DNA from 3 places in the Brachybacterium avium genome. Region 1 is predicted to be linked to each of the others. Evidence: riboswitches for the same ligand, from Rfam matches in the RefSeq annotation. Region 1 holds a riboswitch; each other region holds the start of a gene.
The links. A riboswitch is a leader RNA that binds a small molecule or an ion and turns the genes downstream of it on or off. The one in region 1 is predicted to bind thiamine pyrophosphate.

Region 1 (3,265 bases):
TCGTCGATCCGGGCGGCGATCGCTTCGACGCCGCTGCCCCCGCCTGCGGTGTCGGCGATGACGTCCTCGATCAGCTGCGGGGAGCCGATCCGCCAGAGCACGGCCTTGGCCTGCTCCTTCGTGGTGCCGGTGCCACGCAGTTTGGGGCGGTGGAACTCGGGTTGGCGGCGCACCCGGAAGATGCCGGAGGCGGTCTCGAACACCAGGTCCACCACGCTCGCCTCGGTGGGCGGCGCGAACTGCGAACGGATCCGGTCGCCGCTGCTGACGCTGCCGGCGACCTGCCCGTACAGGGCGTAGACGATGGCATCGAGGATCGTGGACTTGCCGGAGCCGGTGGGGCCCTCGAGCAGGAACATGCCGCTCGCGCCGAGAGCGGCGAGGTCGATCTGCACGGTGCCGGCGAAGGGGCCGATCCCGGTCAGGCGCAGGTGGTGAAGCTTCACGAGGCCTCCTGCTGGCGGCGCACCGCGGTATAGGCGCGGTCCAGGACCTCGTGCTCGGCGGCGGTGGGAGCCGCGCCGGTGACGTGGGCGAGGAAGTCGTCCATCACGTCCAACGGATTCTGCTCCCGCCGCACCACCGGGGTGCCCGCTCTCGCCTCCCGCCCCTCGGGCGCGTATTCGGTCAGCAGCAGTTGCGGGAAGGCCTCGCGCAGCTGTTCCTGCAGGTGGGCGGGGCGGGCCGGGTCGGTGACGACGGCCTTGATCCAGTCGCCGCCGTGCTCGGGGGCGCGGGCGAGGATCTCCTCGAGGGAGCCGCGCAGCTCGGTGAGCGGGCGCGGCACCGGGGTGTGGATCCGTCGGACCTCTGCCGCGGTCCCGGGGGCGCCGAGCTCGACCAGCAGCACCGACTTGCGGTGGTTCTTCTCGGAGAAGGAGAAGGCCAGCGGCGAGCCGGAGTACCAGGCGGGGGCGCCGACGAGGCGGGTGAGGTCCTGGCAGCCGTGCAGGTGGCCCAGCGCCAGGTAGTCGAGGCCTCCCAGCACACCGGCGGGCACCGAGTCGACGCCGCCGACGGAGAGGTCCCGCTCGGAGTCGCTGGCATCGCCGCCGGTGACGAAGGTGTGGGCGAGGACGACGGTGCGCGCTCCCGGATGCGCGGCGGCGCGCTCATGCACACGCTCCAGCGCGGCGCGGGTGACGGCCTCGTGGCTGCGAGCCAGCGGCGGCTCCCCCTCCGCGACCAGCTCGGTGCGGGCCCGGTCGGGTTCGAGGTAGGGCAGGCCGAAGAAGAGCACCTCGCCGTGCTCATCGGCCACGGAGACGGGGTGTTCGATGCCGGGAACGTCGGTGAGCAGGTGGATGCCGGCGCGCATCAGGGAACGGCCGAAGCCGAGCCGCTCCGGGGAGTCATGGTTCCCGGAGGTCAGCACCACGGTGGCGCCGGTGTCGGCCAGGCGCGCCAGGGCGCTGTCCAGCAGGGTCACGCTGGACACGGCGGGCACGGCGCGGTCGTAGACGTCGCCGGGGATGACGACCACGTCGACCCGCTCGGTCTCGACCAGCGCGACCAGCCAGTCGAGGAAGGCGGCCTGGTGGGCATGCAGGTCGACCTTGTGCAGGGTGCGGCCCAGGTGCCAGTCCGAGGTGTGCAGGATCTTCATGCCCTGAGCCTACGAGCGGGGGCCGACAGCCGGTGACGTCTCACCGTCGTGGACGGCGGGCCCCGCTGCGAGCTCGTGCTCTAGGGTGGTCGGCGGACACGGGGTGCGTGAGACGCGCTGAGATGACACCCGTGGAACCTGATCTAGTTCGTACTAGCGAAGGGATGTCCGCATGAGTTCGGATCCTTGCACCCAGTCCCCCTCTGCCCTCCTCCCCGTCCGGCCGACGGTGCCGCGCGTGGTCTCGATCGCGGGGACGGACCCCACCGGCGGCGCCGGCACCGCCGCGGATCTCAAGTCGATCACCGCCGCGGGCGGGTTCGGCATGGCCGTCGTCACCGCGGTGGTCGCCCAGAACACCCACGGCGTGCGCGACATCCATGTGCCGCCGGCCGAGTTCCTCGCCGCCCAACTGGCCGCGGTCAGCGATGACGTCACCCTCGAGGCCGTCAAGACCGGCATGCTCGGCACCGTCGAGGTCATCGAGACGGTCGCGGCCTGGCTCGACGCGCACCCACCGCGGGTGCTCGTGGTGGACCCGGTGATGGTCGCCACCAGCGGGCATCGCCTCCTGGAACCCGCGGCCGAGCAGGCGATGATCCGCTTCTGCCGTCGCGCGAGCGTGGTCACCCCCAACATCGACGAGCTCGCGGTGCTCACCGGTGCGCCGCGCGCGAGGAGCGAAGGGGAGGCGCTCGCGCAGGCCGGCCGCTGGGCGGCGGAGACCGGGGTCGCCGTCGTCGTCAAGACGGGTCACCTCGAGGACCGCGAGGTGAGCAACACCTGGGTGGAGGCCGACGGCGCGCAGCACCGGGCGAGCTCGGCCCGGGTGGAGACCACGAGCACGCACGGCACCGGCTGCTCCCTCGCCTCCGCCCTCGCCACCCGCCTCGGGGCCGGTCACAGCCCCGCCGCGGCCCTGGCCTGGGCGACCCAGTGGCTGCATGAGGCGATCGTGCACGGCGGGGCGCTGCACGTCGGGACGGGGCACGGCCCCGTTGACCACGCCCACCAGGGCCGACGGCTGGCAGCGGCCGGTTCCGCCGCGCCCTGGCTGCGGGTGGGCGAGGTCCCCGCCCGGCTCGAGACGCCCGAGGACCTGATCGATGCCTGCGCGGGAGCTGCCGGGACGGAGGCCGGGACCGCCCCGGTGCTCCCGGTCGTCGCCCCCGCCGGCCCGTGGACCGCCGCGCTCTGGGCCGCCGGCTCCTCCCTGGCTGCGCAGGTGGCGGGCTCCGGATTCGTCCGGGCGCTGGTGGAGGGGAGCCTGACCGGCCCGGCCTTCGAGTTCTATCTCGCCCAGGATGCGCTCTACCTCGCCCGCTACTCCCGCGCCCTGGCCGCCCTCGCGGAGGCGTCCACCACCGCCTCGGGCCGCACGTTCTGGGCGGAGTCCCCCCGGACCTGTCTGACGGTCGAGGCGGAGCTGCATCGTTCGTGGCTCTCCGCGGAACCGGCCGAGGATGGCACCGCCATCAGCCCGGTGACCAGCGCGTACACCGACTTCCTGCTCGCCCATGCGCTCGGCTCCGCCGCCCCGGTGACGGCCGCCGCGGTGCTGCCGTGCTTCTGGCTCTACGCGCAGGTGGGCGGTGATCTGGCCGAGATCGCGCCGGGCCATCCGTACGCCGCCTGGTTGGAGACCTATCGCGATCCCGG
Region 2 (3,265 bases), 660 kb from region 1:
AGGGGAGGACCTCGGCCGCGTCCTGCAGCAGGGTCAGCACCGCGCCGGCCGACGCGCCGACCATGTCGTCCTCCCGGCTGGTGGCCCCGAGCACGAGGCCGCCGCCGCGCGGCACCAGGTAGAGGGGACGCCCGCGGACCAGGGCTCGGACCGTGTGGTCCAGCAGGTTGTCCTCCTCGGGCAGCAGGGCGGAGGCGGGGACGTGCAGGCGCAGGATGTCACCGTGGACCGGGCGCAGCGACAGGTCGAGCACCCGGTGCGGTCCGTCGATCTCGGTGGTGCCGAGGCCGGCCGCGAGAATGATCCGGTCGGCGTCGATCTCCTCGGTGGAGGCGACGCGGCTGCCGATGGTGAGGGAGACGGGCGGCCCGTCGCCGGGACGCCCCGGGCCGGCCAATGCGTCGACGACGGCGGCGACCAGGGTGCGGGGGTCCACCTGGTGGTCGCGGGCGACGAGCATCGCCCCGGCCACGTGCCGGGCCAGCGTCGGAGCGCGACCGCGCAGCTGCGCGGACGTGAGCTCCTCGACCTCGGCACCCTCCGCGCACTGCTCCTGTGCGAGAAGACGCAGGGCCTCGAGGTCGGACCGGTCGCGGCCGACGACGAGGGTGGGGGTGTCGCGGTAGCCCAGCGGCTCCTCGGTGCGCAGGGCGAGCTCGGCGGCCAGCGCGCGGTGGTGGCTCGCGGCCTTCCTCATCAAGGGCCTCAGCGAGTGCTGGCCGAACTGGACCTCACTGGTGGGAGCCAGCATCCCGGCCGCTGCGTGGGTGGCCTGTTCGGCCACGCCGGTGGAACGGATCTCGACCCGGTGACCGCGGCGTCTCAGCTCCAAGGCGGTGAGCAGTCCGATGATCCCGGCGCCGACGACGGCGACGTGCTGCATGAGCGGTCCTCCTGACGGCGGCATTATCCGCATCCAGTGCTGGTGGTCGGCACGAGGCCCTCTCAGCCCGACGAACGGGCTCCCACGGAACCAGGCCACCCTACCCGCAGCGGCGGGCGGGCGGCGGCGAGGGTCCATCCCGGCGGATCGGCCGACGGTCTTCCGTCCCGGGTCGGCCCGGCCCAGCAGCGCACCGTCCACTGGGACGGGTGCCCTCCTTCCGCACGGTCGCCGCAGCTCCCGCACGGGACGAACCGCCGCACGGGCGGGGCCATGGGTATAGTCGACGACCGACACGGGGTGCCCGACAGGGCTGAGAACACACCCGGTGAACCTGATCGAGTTCGTACTCGCGGAGGAATGTCGTCGATGAGCTGCTGTGCACTGGTCTCACCTGCAGTGGCGCCGTATGCGGCGCCGGCTGCCGTGACACCCCGGCCAGCAGCGCACGATGTACGGGCATCGCAGGCAGTGATGACACCGTCCGGCCCGGGCCTGAAGGGCCTGCGCCTGCCGTCCGCGAGAACGGGATCAGAGCCGACCCCCGTCGTCCCGCTCCTCCACCTGTGGAGCGTTCTCCCGCCCCTGCCCGGATGCCGGTCCTTCCGCCATCCCGGGGGCTCGCATCCCGTCTTCGAAAGGACGAACCACTCATGACCTCCTCTTCCGCTGCGCCCGCGCAGTCCCGGAGCATCCCCGCCCTCGCCGACCAGGTGGTCCTGGTCACCGGAGGCGCCCGCGGCCTCGGCCGCGCGATCACCGAAGCCCTGCTGAGTGAGGGGGCCCGCGTCGTCATCAACCACCTCACCAGCGGCGACGCCGCACGGGAGCTCGCGGCCCGCCATCCCGGCCGAGCGGTCGCGGTGCGCGCCGACGTCAGGGACCGCGGCGAGGTGGAGGCACTGTTCGAGGCGGCGCAGGCCGAGTTCGGCGCGCCCGTCAGCACCGTTGTGAACAATGCGCTCAGCGGCTTCTCGTTCAACGGGGACGCGAGGGCGAAGGCGGACGCGATCGACTACGACGCCTTCTCGGCCCAGTTCGCAAGCGCCGTGCAGGGGGCGCTGAACACGATCCAGGCAGCGCTGCCGGGCTTCGACCGGGCGGGTTCGGGCCGCGTCATCAACGTCGGGACCAACCTCTTCCAGCATCCGGTGGTGCCCTACCACGACTACACCGCGGCCAAGGCGGCGCTGCTGTCGCTGACCCGCACCTTCTCCGCCGATCTCGGCCCGCGCGGCATCACGGTGAACATGGTCAGCGGCGGCCTGCTGCGCACCACCGACGCGAGCTCCGCGACGCCCGAGGCCGTCTTCGACGCGATCGCCGAGAGCACCCCGCTGCAGTCGGTGACCACACCCGCCGAGTTCGCCGATGCCGTGCTGTTCTTCGCCTCGCCGTGGTCGCGGGCGATCACCGGCCAGAACCTGGTCGTCGACGGCGGGCTGGTGAAGGACTGATGGCCGCGACTGCTACCCGCCACGTGCGGCTGAACCTGTTCGCGCACGCGGTCGGCCACCACGGCGCCGCCTGGCGCGCGCCCGGCTCCGCAGTGTCCCGCCTGGGCGACATCACCTACTGGGAAGAGCTCGCCCAGATCGCCGAGCGCGGCCGGCTCGACGCGATCTTCCTCGCAGACGGCCAGTCGATCGCGCCCACCGGCGCCGAGCGCGGGCCCAGCTGGTTCCTGGAACCGATCACGGTGCTCACGGCGATGGCCCGCGCCACCGAACGGATCGGCCTGGTCACCACGGTCTCAAGCACCTTCTGGGATCCGTTCCATGCGGCTCGGCTGCTCGCGAGCCTGGATCACATCTCCCACGGCCGGGCCGGGATCAACGTGGTCACCTCGATGACCGATGCGGAGGCCCGCAACCACAGCATGGCCGCGCTGCCCGCCCACGAGGAGCGGTACGGCACGGCGGAGGAGTTCATCCAGGTCCTCCATGGCCTGTGGGACTCGTGGCCGCGCGAGAGCATCCTTGCCGACCCGAGGGTGTGTACGCCGACTCCTCCCTGCTCCGTCCGCTGGATCACCTTGGTGACTCCTTCGCAGTCGACGGCCCGCTGAATGTGCCGACGCCGCCGCAGGGACGCCCGGTGCTGTTCCAGGCCGGAGCCTCGGAGCCGGGACGCGACCTCGCCGCCCGCTGGGCCGAGGGGATCTACGCGGTGGCCTGGGACCGCGAATCCGCGCACGCCTACCGCACGGACCTCCGTGCCCGCGCCACGGCGCTGGGCCGTGATCCGGACCTGCTCGCGGTGGTGCCGGGACTGGTCACCTACGTCGGCTCGACCGAGGAGGAGGTCCGGCGCATGCAGGCGGACCTCCACTCCCGCCTCCCCGTCGAGGACTCCCTGCGCCAGCTCGCCTTCTTCGTCGGC
Region 3 (3,265 bases), 1.7 Mb from region 1:
ACCAGCACCCCGATCTCCTGCAGCAGCGCCCGCTGCTCGCGCAGCACCTCGCCCGGTGCCCCGTCGGCGAGGATCTGCGCCTGCTCGCCGAGCACCACCAACCGGTCCACGTGAGCCAGCCAGGGCCCCAGCCGGTGCTCGGCGATGACCAGACCGGCACCGTCGGCGGCCACGAGGATCGCCTCGCGGACACGGTCCGCGGTGTCGGGGTCGAGCATGCTGGTGGGCTCGTCCAGCAGCAGCAGCTCGGGGTCGAGGGCGAGGCCGCCGGCCAGTGCGATGCGCTGCTGCTGCCCGCCGGAGACCTCGAGCGGACCCCGCTGGGGATCCAGCCCCACCTGTGCGGCCGCGAGGGCTGCGGCGACGCGCTCACGGATCTCCGTGCGGTCCAGGGCGGCGTTCTCGGGCCCGAAGGCGATGTCGCGGAAGGCCGTCGCCGCGACCACGGCATGCGCGGGATTCTGCAGCAGCAGCCCGGCCTCCCCGGGCCGGGTCGGTGGAGGCAGCAGGCCGGTGCCCTCGCCGGATTCCTCGTCGAGGAGCCCGGCGAGGGCCCGCAGCACGGTCGACTTCCCGCTGCCGCTGGCACCCGCCAGCAGCACCCGCTGCCCGGCCGGGATCGTGAGGTCCAGCGAGGCGATCGTGGGCCGGGAGCGGGTCAGCGGTCGCCAGGTCAGACCGGTCAGCTGTCGACCGGTCGTGGCAGGGGCGCGGGGAGGGGTGATCGGGGCCGCCTGCTCAGGCCTCGGCGACCCGGGCGTGCTCCCGGCCGGCGGCGAGGGAGTCCACCGCGCCGGTGGAGACCAGCGCCCGTGCGGCCGCCCAGCCGAGCACGCCGCACAGCAGCACCCCGGAGACCAGGAAGCAGGCGAGCATCGCGCCGGAGAAGGCCCAGCTCATCTCCTGGTAGTACGCGACCTTCTCCCATCCCCACTCCAGCAGCGCGGCGAGGACGCCGCCCAGCACGGCGACCGGCAGGCCGAAGCGCCGGTAGCGGGTCAGCAGGAACGCGAGTTCGACGCCGCCGCCCTGCATCAGGCCGGAGATCGCGGTGCCCCAGCCCCACTGGCTGCCCAGCAGCATCGACAGCACGGCGGCGAGCAGCCCGGCCAGCAGGGCGGCACCGGGCTTGCGCACGATGAGCCCCGCGAGCATCGCCGGCAGGAACCAGATCCCGGCCAGCAGTCCCTCGGCGGGCTTGAACGTCGCGGTCAGCGGTCCGATCAGCGTGTACAGCTGGCCGTAGCCCAGGTACGCGACGCCGAAGGCGGCGCCGATCAGAACGGTGACCAGCAGGTCCACGGTACGGAAACGAGTCATCACTTCTCCTTCCCTCTGGAAGGGGCGCGGGCGCCGGCGGCGCTCCACGGATATCCCGACTCCCTACGCCGGTGTGAGCCGGATCAGGTTCGAGGGTCTGCGCGGGCTGCGCACTCTCAGCACCTCGCGGTGCTCCCCTGTCAGTGGATGACGAGGGGGAAGTCTACCCGTTCAGCGCCGGGAACGGATCGCCTGGTCGACCGCGGTGGCCGTGGCGTGCGGGTCCTCGGGGAGAGGATGTAGTGGGTGGAGCCGCGGCCGATGATCTCGACCATCGTCCCCGGCCGGGTGACCAGCATCCGGTAGGGCTGTTGGATCTGGTCGAGGGTGAAGATCTTCCGCGACCCGACAGGGGTGAGCTCCGCGGGCTGCGGAGTCGATGCGCGGCTGCGACGCCATCCGTAGCCGCCGAGGGCCACGCCCACCTGCGAGCGCGGCAGCTCGCGCAGCTGCACGGTGCGGAAATCCTCCAGCGGCCAGGGCTTGCGAGGCAGGAACCCTCCCAAGCTGACCGTCAGCCCGTGCCCGTCCACGATGAAGCGGGTCCGCTGCCCCATCCACGTCCACACCGCCAGGCCCAGGAACAGCACTGCCACCAGCAGCATGCCCAGCGATGTGGAGCGCTGCGCCATGAGCAGCGCGAGCACGGCGCCGGCCACCAGAGTGATCGCGATGCGGGTCCAGCCGATGGACGAGGGCCGCGTGCGACCCACGTAGAACGGCGCCTCCGGCCTCACCAGATGCTCACCCGCTCCTCGGGTGCGCGGTACATCGCATCACCCTCATGGACTTCGAAGGCGGTGTGGAACTCCTCCAGGTGGCTCGCGACCGTGTTGCAGCGGAACTCCATCGGGGCGTGGGGGTCCACGGCCAGGCGGCGGATCGCCTCCTGGGTGCGGTGGCGGCCGCGCCACACCGTCGCCCACGACCAGAACACCCGCTGCAGGCCGGTGAAGCCGTCGATCTCGGCCTCGACCTCGGCGGCGTCGTGGCTGGCCAGGTAGGCCTTCACCCCGATGGACAGTCCGCCCAGGTCGCCGATGTTCTCGCCGATGGTCAGGGCGCCGTTGACGCGATGGGAGTCGTCGAGGTCCCGGGGTGAGAGGGCCGAGTACTGGGTGATGAGCTGCGCGGCGCGGGTGTCGAAGGCCTCGCGGTCCTCGGGTGTCCACCAGGAGACCAGGTTGCCCTCGCCGTCGTACTTCGAGCCCTGATCGTCGAAGCCGTGGCCCACCTCGTGGCCGATGACCGCACCGATCCCGCCGAAGTTCACGGCGTCCTCGGCTTCGGCATCGAAAAACGGGGGCTGCAGGATCGCGGCGGGGAAGACGATCTCGTTCGCGCCCGGGTTGTAGTAGGCGTTGACCGTCTGCGGGGTCATGTGCCACTCGGTCTCGTCGATCGGCCCTCCCACTTTGGAGAACTCGAACGCGGCCTCGAAGCAGCGGGAGGCCCGGGCGCTGGCGACCAGGTCACCGGGCACGAGCTCGAGGCCGTCGTACTCGCGCCACTGCTCGGGGTAACCGATCTTCGGGGTGAACCGCTCGAGCTTGGCGAGGGCCTTCTGCCGGGTGGCCGGGGTCATCCACGGCAGGCTCCGGATGGAGTCGCGGTAGGCGTCCATCAGCGCGTCGACCAGCTCGGTCATGCGCTCCTTGTGCGCGGCCGGGAAGTGGCGGGCGACATATTCACGGCCCACCGCGAAGCCGACGACACCCTCGACGAAGGCGACACCGCGCTTCCACCGCTCCCGCAGCTCCTCGGCTCCCGAGAGGATCTTCCCGGAGAAGGCGAAGTCCTCCTCGACCAGGACGGCGGGACCGTACGGCGCGTAGGCGGACACGGCATGCACGGCCAGCCAGCTGCGCAGCACCTCGAGGTCCTCCCCGGCCAGCAGCCGGGCGGCGGCGGCGACGAAGTCGGGCTGACCGATCGAGACCACCTC

Region 2: another riboswitch for thiamine pyrophosphate. It lies ahead of CFK39_RS09070 (3-oxoacyl-ACP reductase); the one in region 1 lies ahead of CFK39_RS06140 (bifunctional hydroxymethylpyrimidine kinase/phosphomethylpyrimidine kinase).
Region 3: another riboswitch for thiamine pyrophosphate. It lies ahead of CFK39_RS13845 (ECF transporter S component); the one in region 1 lies ahead of CFK39_RS06140 (bifunctional hydroxymethylpyrimidine kinase/phosphomethylpyrimidine kinase).

What each region holds. Positions count from the first base shown of each region.
Region 1 is NZ_CP022316.1:1,342,327-1,345,591, forward strand. Features, by position in the region: gene CFK39_RS06130 (AAA family ATPase) at 1-446, opposite strand, end outside; gene CFK39_RS06135 (exonuclease SbcCD subunit D) at 443-1,606, opposite strand; TPP riboswitch at 1,696-1,788, shown strand; gene CFK39_RS06140 (bifunctional hydroxymethylpyrimidine kinase/phosphomethylpyrimidine kinase) at 1,779-3,265, shown strand, end outside.
Region 2 is NZ_CP022316.1:2,006,091-2,009,355, forward strand. Features, by position in the region: gene thiO (glycine oxidase ThiO) at 1-883, opposite strand, end outside; TPP riboswitch at 876-979, opposite strand; TPP riboswitch at 1,170-1,261, shown strand; gene CFK39_RS09070 (3-oxoacyl-ACP reductase) at 1,537-2,340, shown strand; partial or broken gene CFK39_RS09075 (LLM class flavin-dependent oxidoreductase) at 2,340-3,265, shown strand, end outside.
Region 3 is NZ_CP022316.1:3,094,871-3,098,135, forward strand. Features, by position in the region: gene CFK39_RS13840 (ATP-binding cassette domain-containing protein) at 1-602, opposite strand, end outside; gene CFK39_RS13845 (ECF transporter S component) at 739-1,320, opposite strand; TPP riboswitch at 1,364-1,469, opposite strand; gene CFK39_RS13850 (hypothetical protein) at 1,461-2,057, opposite strand; gene CFK39_RS13855 (M13 family metallopeptidase) at 2,054-3,265, opposite strand, start outside.